Regions from separate parts of the Virgibacillus ainsalahensis genome, predicted to be linked through region 2. Evidence: riboswitches for the same ligand, from Rfam matches in the RefSeq annotation. Region 2 holds a riboswitch; each other region holds the start of a gene.
The links. A riboswitch is a leader RNA that binds a small molecule or an ion and turns the genes downstream of it on or off. The one in region 2 is predicted to bind thiamine pyrophosphate.

Region 1: another riboswitch for thiamine pyrophosphate. It lies ahead of ACZ427_RS11195 (thiamine phosphate synthase); the one in region 2 lies ahead of thiW (energy coupling factor transporter S component ThiW).
Region 3: another riboswitch for thiamine pyrophosphate. It lies ahead of ACZ427_RS07655 (solute carrier family 23 protein); the one in region 2 lies ahead of thiW (energy coupling factor transporter S component ThiW).

Annotation. Positions count from the first base shown of each region.
Region 1 is NZ_AP043943.1:2,296,060-2,299,605, forward strand. Features, by position in the region: gene thiO (glycine oxidase ThiO) at 1-1,074, opposite strand, end outside; gene ACZ427_RS11195 (thiamine phosphate synthase) at 1,055-1,597, opposite strand; TPP riboswitch at 1,801-1,909, opposite strand; gene ACZ427_RS11200 (hypothetical protein) at 2,174-2,299, shown strand; gene ACZ427_RS11205 (aspartyl-phosphate phosphatase Spo0E family protein) at 2,440-2,646, opposite strand; gene ACZ427_RS11210 (hypothetical protein) at 3,461-3,546, opposite strand, start outside.
Region 2 is NZ_AP043943.1:3,155,333-3,158,878, forward strand. Features, by position in the region: gene ACZ427_RS15560 (ABC transporter ATP-binding protein) at 1-411, opposite strand, end outside; gene ACZ427_RS15565 (LytTR family transcriptional regulator DNA-binding domain-containing protein) at 522-1,562, opposite strand; TPP riboswitch at 1,815-1,929, shown strand; gene thiW (energy coupling factor transporter S component ThiW) at 2,016-2,501, shown strand; gene thiD (bifunctional hydroxymethylpyrimidine kinase/phosphomethylpyrimidine kinase) at 2,517-3,323, shown strand; gene thiM (hydroxyethylthiazole kinase) at 3,320-3,546, shown strand, end outside.
Region 3 is NZ_AP043943.1:1,605,286-1,608,831, forward strand. Features, by position in the region: gene glnA (type I glutamate--ammonia ligase) at 1-1,093, shown strand, start outside; TPP riboswitch at 1,134-1,230, shown strand; gene ACZ427_RS07655 (solute carrier family 23 protein) at 1,320-2,639, shown strand; gene ACZ427_RS07660 (LuxE/PaaK family acyltransferase) at 2,639-3,546, shown strand, end outside.

The DNA of each region.
Region 1 (3,546 bases), 860 kb from region 2:
GATCGCTTTTCCTTGAATTAAATCGGCCATAAGGAAGCCGGTTACAGGAGCTAGTAAAATCCCATTGCGATAATGCCCCGTTGCGATGGATAAGCCGCCTAAATCAGGGTCCCTCCCCAGATAGGGCAAGCCATCCCCCGTTTGTGGACGAATACCTGCCCACGCTTTTTCCCATGTAGCCGATTTTAGTGCCGGGATAATTTTCATAGCATTATTTATCAGCTGGTAGACGCTCGTCAATTCAACTGATTCGTCAAATGTATCGGGTTTTTGTGTTGCCCCTATTATTAGGCTCCCGCCTGATTTCGGAACGATATATCCATCGGACGAAAAAATACTTGATGTTACAATGCGTCCATGATGGTGAACGGATAAACATTCTCCTTTTACTGGATGTGCATTTAAGGTTAACCCGGTTTTCTCGATAATTTGGCTGCTCCACGGTCCACCTGCCACAATAACTTCATCCGCAAAGAATATATCCGTTCCAGTTCTCACACCGGAAACACTGCCATTTTCCTTCACGAAATCAATTACTTCTGTATATTCAAGAAATTCCGCCCCTAAAACAGCTGCAGATTTTGCTAATGCTTGTGAGAAAAGCGGTGCTGAAACCTGTCCATCACGCGGCATGTACAAACCACCTGCAACAGTACCGGAAATTTCCGGCTCTCTCGCTTGTACCTGTGCCGTATTCAGTAATTCTGCGGTTTCTCCCTTCATTTCTTGAAATGAAGCGATCTTTTTTAAGTTTTCCATTTCTTCATCAGATTGAGCCACTCGTAAAATTCCGCTTTGCAGCAGTTCAATATCAATACCGGAAAGTAATTTTAACTCTTCTGCCAATTCAGGAAACATTTCCCTGCTTCTTCGTGCCATGGAGAACAGTGGACTATCTTCTGTAATTTCATTCTGAGCTCCTAGCATGCCGGCAGCAGCACGTGACGCTTTTTGTGCGATTCTTTCTTTTTCAATAACCAGTACGTGATAGTCACGTTTACTTAATTGAAAGGCAATCGAACAACCAATTACACCCCCGCCTACAACCACTGCATCATAACGTTTTTTCATCATCAGCCACCTTTCTTAATGCTTTGCGATATGCGATTACGTTTTTCATCGGATCATTTGCTAATAAAACACCAGATAATACTGCGATTCCACTTGCACCACTTTTGATGATATCTGGTGTGTTTTCAGGTGTTATACCACCAATGGCAATAACTGGTGTGCTTACATGCTGGACCACATCTTTCAACCCCTTTAGTCCATTTGGCTTCAGCCCGGGCTTGGATTGGGTTTCATATACATGTCCGTACAGTAAATAATCGGCGCCATGTTTGGAAGCGAAAAGGGCCTCATCCACCGAATGAACGGAACAGCCGATACATAAGTGGTCGTAAGGACTTCTTACCTCCGATACATTCATGCTGTTTTTACCTAATTGCACTCCCAGTGTTTTCATAGAATGAGCGACTTCCATCCGATCATTTACGATTATCTTTTCAGGTTGGATGCCTTTTGAGTCAAGTAATTCTATTGTTTCCACCAGTTTGATGTCGGACCATGATTTTTCCCTTAGGTGAAACACATTCACATATGGATTTATTATTTTAGCAATCGAAGCGAAGATTTCCGGTGTTTGTTGACCGGTTGAGATGATATGAAGCTCTCCTGGTGATTTTTTACGAGTATCGACAGAAACACCTCCTTAAAAATCATGCAGAAACGTAAAAAACCACTTCCCTTTGGTCAGGAAAGTGGTTTGAATGTAATATTATCTTCAAATTAGGAATAGACGTATCCATTCTTTCACTTCCCTACGCCGGCATCAACCGTATCAGGTTTAAAGAGTCCCAAAGTTACACTTTGATCTCAGCCCTTCTAAAAGGCACCCCTAGTGAATCGATTCTATTTAATTGTTAGTAGCATTATATCATTGGTACTAAAATTGTCAATAATTATTCTTTTCGTAAAGTAACCGTTTTCGATGCGGCTTCACGCTATTGAAAATAAACATCTTTTCCTTGTACACATTGAACCTACGAGAAACGCATTCTTACACGTCAATCCAGCTAATTGAACACTTCGATTCATGTTTTAACATTACTGATAACGGTTAAATTATACATAAAGTCAACATCCTATCCAATACTGCGAATGAGGTGATATCATGGCAAATCAAGAAAAAGAAAACAAACATAATGATGATTCCCTGGAACAAAAGCAAAAATCGAATGATCCAAATCAGGATATCGACCCACAAGGTGAACCAGACTCCAAACCACAGGAGAATTAATGATAGCCATAAAAGAAAATACCACATGTGTAAGGCAAGCCTGAAATCAAACAGGCTTGCCTTTTTCAGTTAGGAGTATAATGGTATCCTCCTAACTTTTATACAATTCGGTTTTTGCTCAATGGTACTGAACAGTTTTTTTAACTATGTGTTTCAGTCGCATACTTGTTTAAAAGTTTATCAAGTTGTTGGCTGCATTCTATTGTTCGATCATTTGCCAAACCATACTCCAGCCCGAGTTGAATCATTTCATTCTTTTTCATTAAAATATCTGTTGGCAAGTTGGATGGTACGGCTACGATTATTTGTTCCATCAATATTTCTTCCCTTCTTACATCTGCTTTCATTGGTTCAGATATTAGTTTGTTTAAAAACCCAACAAAAAATATTATGCCAACTTTTAATAAATGATGCAATAGATTCTACAAAAGTAGACATGAGTAGACAAAAATAATTTTCACCATTTCGGTTTTTGCATCAGAAAATTTTAATGAAATCAGAAAACATTGCTGCCTTAATCATGTTTTAATTGTAAATTGTCATATACAGGATAATATAAAGTAAAAAATGGGGATGAATTTTATGAACGCGTATGGAGATAATTGGGAGAATTACGGAATGGATTACCTGGAGGTCAAGAAGACATATGAAAAACCGATTCTATTTACCGTTTAGAATCGGTTTTTGGGATCACTTTGATATTGTATCGGTAATGACATATTACACCCTCACTTCCAAAAATTTGGTGGATTATCTTTTTCTGTGGAAATCCCCGTAAAATGTTGCATTTTTATCGATGAACTGTTCCAGTTTTTTAATTGCTTTTTTCATATAATCTCAACTTCCTTTCTATTTTTTTAATTACTGACGGTTAAGTCTTTCATAAGCATCTACATACAATTCCATGGAATCCTTTAGTAGTTCTTTTACTTTTTTCATCATGTTTATCTCCCCTTTCTTTTGATACTTTAATTATGGAAGAAAAGGGAGTTTTTTACAAAGTCCGTGGAATCGGTAACATTTCTCATGAAAACGAAAACAAATGAAATGAAAACGGGCACAACGCTTGTTTTCTTAAAATATCGCTTTTTTTCTCGGTTTATCTTGAAAATCGCTAGCAAAACGGTAAGGATTCATATCGAGCCCTCCCTCAGATAGGGGTTATTTGACAGACACATCCAGGACATCATCACTTTTTTCCTGGTTGTTCAATTGGATATAGTGATGAAGCGTATCAATCTTCGAAG
Region 2 (3,546 bases):
CATACCTTTAGATAATTTTGTCACCTGCTTTTTAGAATCAGCGGTTAGATTAACCATTTCCAGCACCTCACTGATTCTACCTGCCGACACATTGTATAAATCGCTATAAAGCTTTAAATTATCAAAGATAGTTAACCGATTATAAAGTCCACTATTATCCGTAATTACGCCAAATTTTTTTCGATATTTCGGTTTATTTAACGATGTAGTCGCCAAATGAAACACAGATGCTCTCCCGGATGACGGAGCGAGTTGACCAGTCAGAATTTTGATGGTTGTGGTTTTTCCTGAACCACTTGGACCAAGAAACCCAAAAGTTTCCCCTTTCCCCACATGAAAATTAACATCTTCCAATGCCGCTTGATTCCTAAACTTTTTTTCCAGACCTTTTACTTCAATCACATTTTCCAAACTTATTCCTCCCTACTGATCACTTTTACTTGTGACTTTAGAATAGGAGAAATAGGAGAGAATAACATCATATTTTCCGTGAAAAGAGCAAATCAGGGGTTGAATGGAGCTTATTTCAAGCCCAGCATATCCTTTAATTTCGCCATCTTTGTTTTCGATAATGGGATGGTCGATTTTTCTTTGTCCTCAAGAATCAAACTGTAGCTGTTTCGTGTCCATGTGATTACTTCCCGCACTTTTTGCAGGTTTACAATGTAGGAGCGATGGCACCTGAAGAAACCATAATGTTGTAATCGTTTTTCCAAATCATTTAGTGTGAATAAACTGGGAAAGGGTTCCCCTTTTATGTAAATATTTGATTGTCCTTCACTACTCTCAATATAATCAATTTCCGGTGGATCAAATAAGATAATCTTCTCGTTTACTTTTGTTGGGATTTTATTAAATTGAATCGGCTCAGTTTCCGGTTCTTTCTCATCATTTTCAAGTTCAGGCTCAACTTCTTCATTTGAATTGCCCTCTTCCTCCCCACCAAGTTCAATCTGACGTAACCCATCTTCATCCAACCGGTAAACCGAATCGGCAAAAGTAATTGCACTTTCCATATTTCCAGTCAACACAAGGATAGCCTTCCCTTCCTGCTGCAGTTTCTTAAGGATATTTATTAATACATGCTTTGTTTCTATATCTGTATTTAGGTCAGGTTCCTCTAGCAGAAACAAAGCTGGATCTTGAAACAACAAACGTGAAAAATGAACCCGCCGTTTTTCAGAAACAGATAGACTGTTTACTTTTGAATTTTTTATGGCCCCCAACTGTGTCAATTCCAGAATTTGATCAATCGTTTGATCAGCATCGTATAATTCCTTATAAAATTTGAAATGATCCTTTACGGTTAGCCGGCCATATAGCCCATCTTCAAAAAAGCAAAAACCGATTTGCTTAAAAAATGTCTCTTTATTTTTTGTAATGTTTTCATCCTTCACCAAAACTTCTCCTCCTAAGTTGGAGGATTTACCTGTAAACATATTCAAAAGTGTATGACGTACATTCAACGTTGAGTAAATCGCCGTTATTTCCGATTTATTAACCTTTAGATGAAAGGAAGGAAATAAAAGCGTATCCTTATCATGCTTTTCTATTATTTCCATCGATAAGACTGTCACGAAATCATCCTTTCCTTAGACCGCTTCTTTACTTATACCATTTTCTCATACGAGATTACTATACTACTATTTGTTTCATTATACTAAACGAAGGAGAAACTTCTTATAAATACTTACTTAAGGATATGAAAAAATGCAAGCAGTAACATTTCAAAGTAAAGTGGGAAGTAATTTTCAAGCCTTAATATGACAAATGGATATTTGTTTGTTATGATTAAAAAAGGATAATTAAATAAAAACAACTACTAGGGGTGCCCGAATGCATGGGCTGAGAGGAAAGCCGACGATACTTTCCGACTCTTATGGACCTGATCTGGATTATACCAGCGGAGGGAAGTAGTCAGACATTTATAGTCTAATCTATTTTCAGCTTATCAAAGCCAGGTCCATCATGGATCTGGCTTTTTTCGTTGTGCGCCTATAGAGAGAGGAGAAACAATGAATCGAACTCGTTTAATGACAACAATGGCTGTTTTTGTAGCTATCGGAACAATCACAGCACAATTAGTATGGTTTCCTGCAGGTGTGGCAAGAGCATATCCTGTTCAACATGCGGTCAATGTTATGGCTGCAGTCATGCTGGGTCCTGGGCCTGCTGTAATTATTGCATTTATGATCGGTTTGCTTCGTAACATGCTGGGACTTGGAACATTAATGGCATTTCCTGGAGGCATGGTCGGAGCGTTTTTAGCTGGATATCTCTATAAAAAGTTCGGTAAAAAAGGCTGGGCAGCTGTGGGAGAAGCTTTTGGCAGTGGAATTGTTGGGGCATTATTTGCCGTCCCCTTTGCAGCTATTCTAATGGGGAGTTCTCTTGGTGCATTTGCCTTTATCCCGCCATTTCTTGTGAGCAGCGTTACAGGCGCACTCATTGGCTGGTTTTTAATTTCAAAAATAAATAACAAAAATCTTTTACGCTATTAAAGGAGGATGTATTAAATGAAAAATGTCGCTTGTGCACTTACAATAGCCGGCACTGATCCCAGTGGCGGAGCAGGAATCCACGCAGATTTAAAAACTTTCCAGGAATTACAGAGCTATGGGATGTCCGTAATCACTTCTGTTGTTGCACAGAATACAACAGGTGTGCAGCATGTCCACCATCTGCCAATTGAGATGATTGAACAACAGATCGACTCCGTTATTTCCGATTTGCCTGTTCATGCATTAAAAACAGGAATGATTGCGAATATTGATATGATGGAAATCATCGCAGAAAAAGTTGTTCGTATCCAGGCACCTTATGTCATGGACCCTGTCATGGTTGCCACAAGTGGAGATGCGTTAATTGAACAAAAAGCCCAGCAATATTTATGTCAGCATCTTTTGCCATTAACAACACTGGTGACACCTAATATCCCGGAAGCAGAATTTATCACTGGTGAAACGATTGAAACGACAGATGATATGAAACAGGCAGCAGAACAAATTGTAGAAAAGTTCGGTGCTGATGCTGCTTTAGTTAAAGGCGGACACATGCAAGGAAAAGCTGTCGATTTTTTATATGATGGCTCAAACATCCATACCTTTTCAGCTGAACGAATCAACACTAAAAACACACATGGGACCGGTTGCACGTATTCAGCTGCCATTACTGCCTATTTAAGTCAGGGAGTATCTTTAAAAGAAGCCGTAAAACAAAGCAAGCATTTCGTAACAGAAGCTATCCGGCATGCATTCCCCCTTGGAGCCGGGAGCGGTCCTACTAATCATTGGGCTATAAGGAAAGCAGGTGTAAAAGAATGAATGCAAATATCATTAACAAAGTAAGAGAAAATAATCCGCTTATCCATCATTTGACCAACCAGGTCGTCATAAACTTCAGTGCAAACGGGCTGCTCTCATTTGGAGCTGCTCCGGTAATGGCAAAAGCCGAAGAAGAAGCTGGAGAGATGGCGTCCATTGCAGATGGCCTGCTTCTTAATATCGGTACCCTGACGGCAGGCGAACTCCAGTCCATGATTCTTGC
Region 3 (3,546 bases), 1.6 Mb from region 2:
ATGGACATCGGACAAAGGAAAAGTTGCTCGCTTTATTTGTGATATTTATAATGCAGATGGAACACCTTTCGAAGGATGCCCCAGATATAATTTGAAACGAAATTTAAAGAAAATGGAAGAACTGGGCTTTGACGCTTTTAATATTGGGACAGAACCGGAATTCTTTTTGTTCAAATTGGATGAAAACGGTGATCCTTCATTAGACCTTAATGACCATGGAGGTTATTTCGATTTAGCCCCTACAGACCTAGGAGAAAACTGTAGAAGAGACATTGTTCTGGAATTGGAGGATATGGGATTTGAAATTGAGGCATCTCACCATGAAGTGGCTCCGGGACAGCATGAAATTGATTTTAAATATGCAGATGCCATACGACACGCGGATGATATCCAGACATTTAAATTAGTTGTAAAAACGATTGCGAGAAAACATAACTTACATGCAACATTTATGCCCAAACCTCTATTTGGTGTAAACGGCTCAGGAATGCATGTTAATATGTCTTTATTTAAAAATGGAGAAAACGCGTTTTTTGATACAAAAGGGGAATTACAGTTAAGTGACGTGGCATACCAATTTACTGCTGGGGTTATTAAACACGCAACTAACTTTACCGCTGTAACCAACCCTACAGTTAATTCTTACAAACGACTTGTTCCTGGTTTTGAAGCGCCATCTTACGTGGCATGGTCTGCATCAAACAGAAGCCCGTTAGTCCGCGTTCCTAAGTCAAGAGGGGTCAGTACAAGAATTGAAGCAAGAAGTGTCGATCCTTCTGCCAATCCATATTTAGCATTGGCTGTATTACTTGCTGCCGGTTTGGATGGTGTGGAAAATAAACTAACACCACCAAGCCCTGTAGACCGCAACATTTACGTAATGACGAAAGAGGAAAGAGAAGAAAATGGCATTAAAGATTTACCTTCGACTTTATTAGGTGCATTGGAAGAATTACAGAAAAATGAGGTAATTGTAAAAGCAATGGGGGAACACTTATATGAACACTTTATAGAGGCAAAGGAAATTGAGTGGGATATGTTTAGAACTACCGTACATCCTTGGGAGAGAGAGCAGTATCTGACCACTTACTAATTTTGAAGTTATGTAGTATTCTATAAAAAAATAAAAATGTCATCACCACTAGGGGAGCTATATGCTGAGAGAAGAACTTTCGACCCTTAGAACCTGATCTAGTTTGTACTAGCGTAGGGAAGTGGAGTGAATCTATTATTTGTTGAAATTTCTTCTCATATTTCTTCCTAAATAGAAGTCACCCACTACCACGGGTGGCTTTTTTGTATATTAGGGGGATTTAGAGATGGTGCTAGAAAAAAAGGGTGCGACTGTAACAGTGGGGGTGGAAGAAAAACTTTCACCTGCAAAAGGTTTCCTCTTTGGTTTGCAGCATGTTTTTGTATCCAACGTCTGGCTTGATCCGATTTATGTTGCAGCTTTAATCGGTTTACCATTGGGGTTATCAGCCAATATGGTAAATGCAATCTTTATTGCCGCGGGTCTCGTTACGCTGATTCAAGCGACGAAATTCGTCCGTTTGCCTGTCATTCAAGGTCCATCAGCAGCTTTTGATGCACTGATAATCAGTGCTGGTAAATCGGGGAATTTAGCGGCTGCGGGTGGTGGGATTATTGTAAGTGCTATTATTGTTTTCTTTTTGGCAATCACCGGTATGTTAAGCCGGATGAAGTCCTTCTTCACCCCGGTTGTCACCGGAACCGTAATTTTTATCGTAGGAGTTGCCCTTTCTAGTTTTACTTTAGAGTTATTTTTAGGCGGAACCTCTAGTTCGGAAACATTTCTTGACGGTGGAATTTTAACGATGTCGATCGCTACGTCACTCATTGTCCTTTTATTGTCCAATTTTGGCCAAGGAAAGTTACGTTCTTATTCATTCTTAATTGCCCTGGTAATAGGGGATCTCATCGGGCTTATGCTTGGGTATATTGATTTTTCTGTTATCACCGAGAGCGGTTGGATCGGTTTACCGCATTTTCTTCCCTATGGTGCACTTACGTTTGATTGGGTCACGTTCGGTGCTTTCTTTTTTGCTTACATCGTGGCAGTAATTGAGGCGATGGGGGTTTATCATGCCGCTGCTGAAATGGTTGATGTAAAGTTGGATGACAAGCGGATTCGTGGCGGGTTTGCCGGGGAGTCTATAGGTTCGTTGGCATCTACACTAATCGGAGGGTTCCCGACTACGGCTTACGGTCAAAACGTTGGTTTAATTCGCTTGACAGGCGTAGGATCGCGCCATGCTGTAAAAGTAGCTGCAGTTATTTTCCTTGTATTAGGCTTTGTACCGAAAGCAGGTGCGTTACTAGCTGTAACGCCACATGCTGTGGTAGGAGGAATCTTTTTACCGGCTGCCGCGTCGCTCATTTTCACGGGACTGAATATTCTAGGCGGGATGAAAAAGACGGACGCAAACTTTATGATTGCCGGCCTTTCCATTTTATTGGCTATTGCCTTACCGGACTTTTTTGTGAAGGTTGAAGGCGGAGTGGGTGATTTTCTTGGTAACACCATTTTAGTCGGAGGAGTAAGTGCGATTATATTACAACTTATACTGATTCAGCTCCCGGGTTGGTTCAGTTTTAAAAAAGGAGGAAAAAAATAATGAGACAACAGACAAAGCAGATTATTGATCAAATTCTTTCTTATATTAACAAATCGGATGTAGAGGAAACAGACTTTCAAGCGTTGGCATTAAAACTATTCTCTTACCAATTCGAATACAACCTTCCATATAAAAAATATTGCCAAAAAAGGAGGAAAACACCCCTGACGATCCAACACTGGCAGGAGATTCCTGCTTTGCCAATCCAAGCATTTAAGGAGTTAACTTTATCCTGTGAGTCAACAAATGAACCCGAAGCTGTGTTTTTGACTAGTGGCACGACAAATGCTCAGAAACAGGGACAACATATTCATCCTACTTTAGAAGTATGGGATACATCGATGAAGACTGCGTTTAATCAATTTGTTTTACCAGATCAAAAGGCAATGACCATTTATGTGATCTCTCCTGCTGAAGACTTGAATCAACAGTCTTCCTTGTCCCGCTATTTGACGATGGCGGTTAAGCATTTTGGTAAAGAAGACAGCAATTATTTTTTCAAAGAAGACGGGCTTGATATGGAGGCATTGACCACAGCTTTAAAAGAAAGTGAAAAGAAACAAGAACCTGTTTTACTGATGGGCGCTTCTTCCGCTTATGTTCACTTTTTAGATTATTGCAGGGAGAACGGTCTCACGTTCCAACTTACAGAAGGTAGTCGGATATTTGATACAGGCGGCTTTAAAGGAAAATCCCGTGAGATGCCTCGAAATGAAGTGTATGAATCTTTTGTGAGGACATTTGATGTTGATAAAAACAGCTGTATTAACATGTATGGAATGACGGAATTAAGTTCGCAAATTTATGAAGTAACAGCTCGAGAGCCCAATTTGGAAAAGTTGACCCCGGCATGGGTAAAGACGCTCGTTCTTGATCCAGATACATTGCAGCCGATGAAAGATGGAGA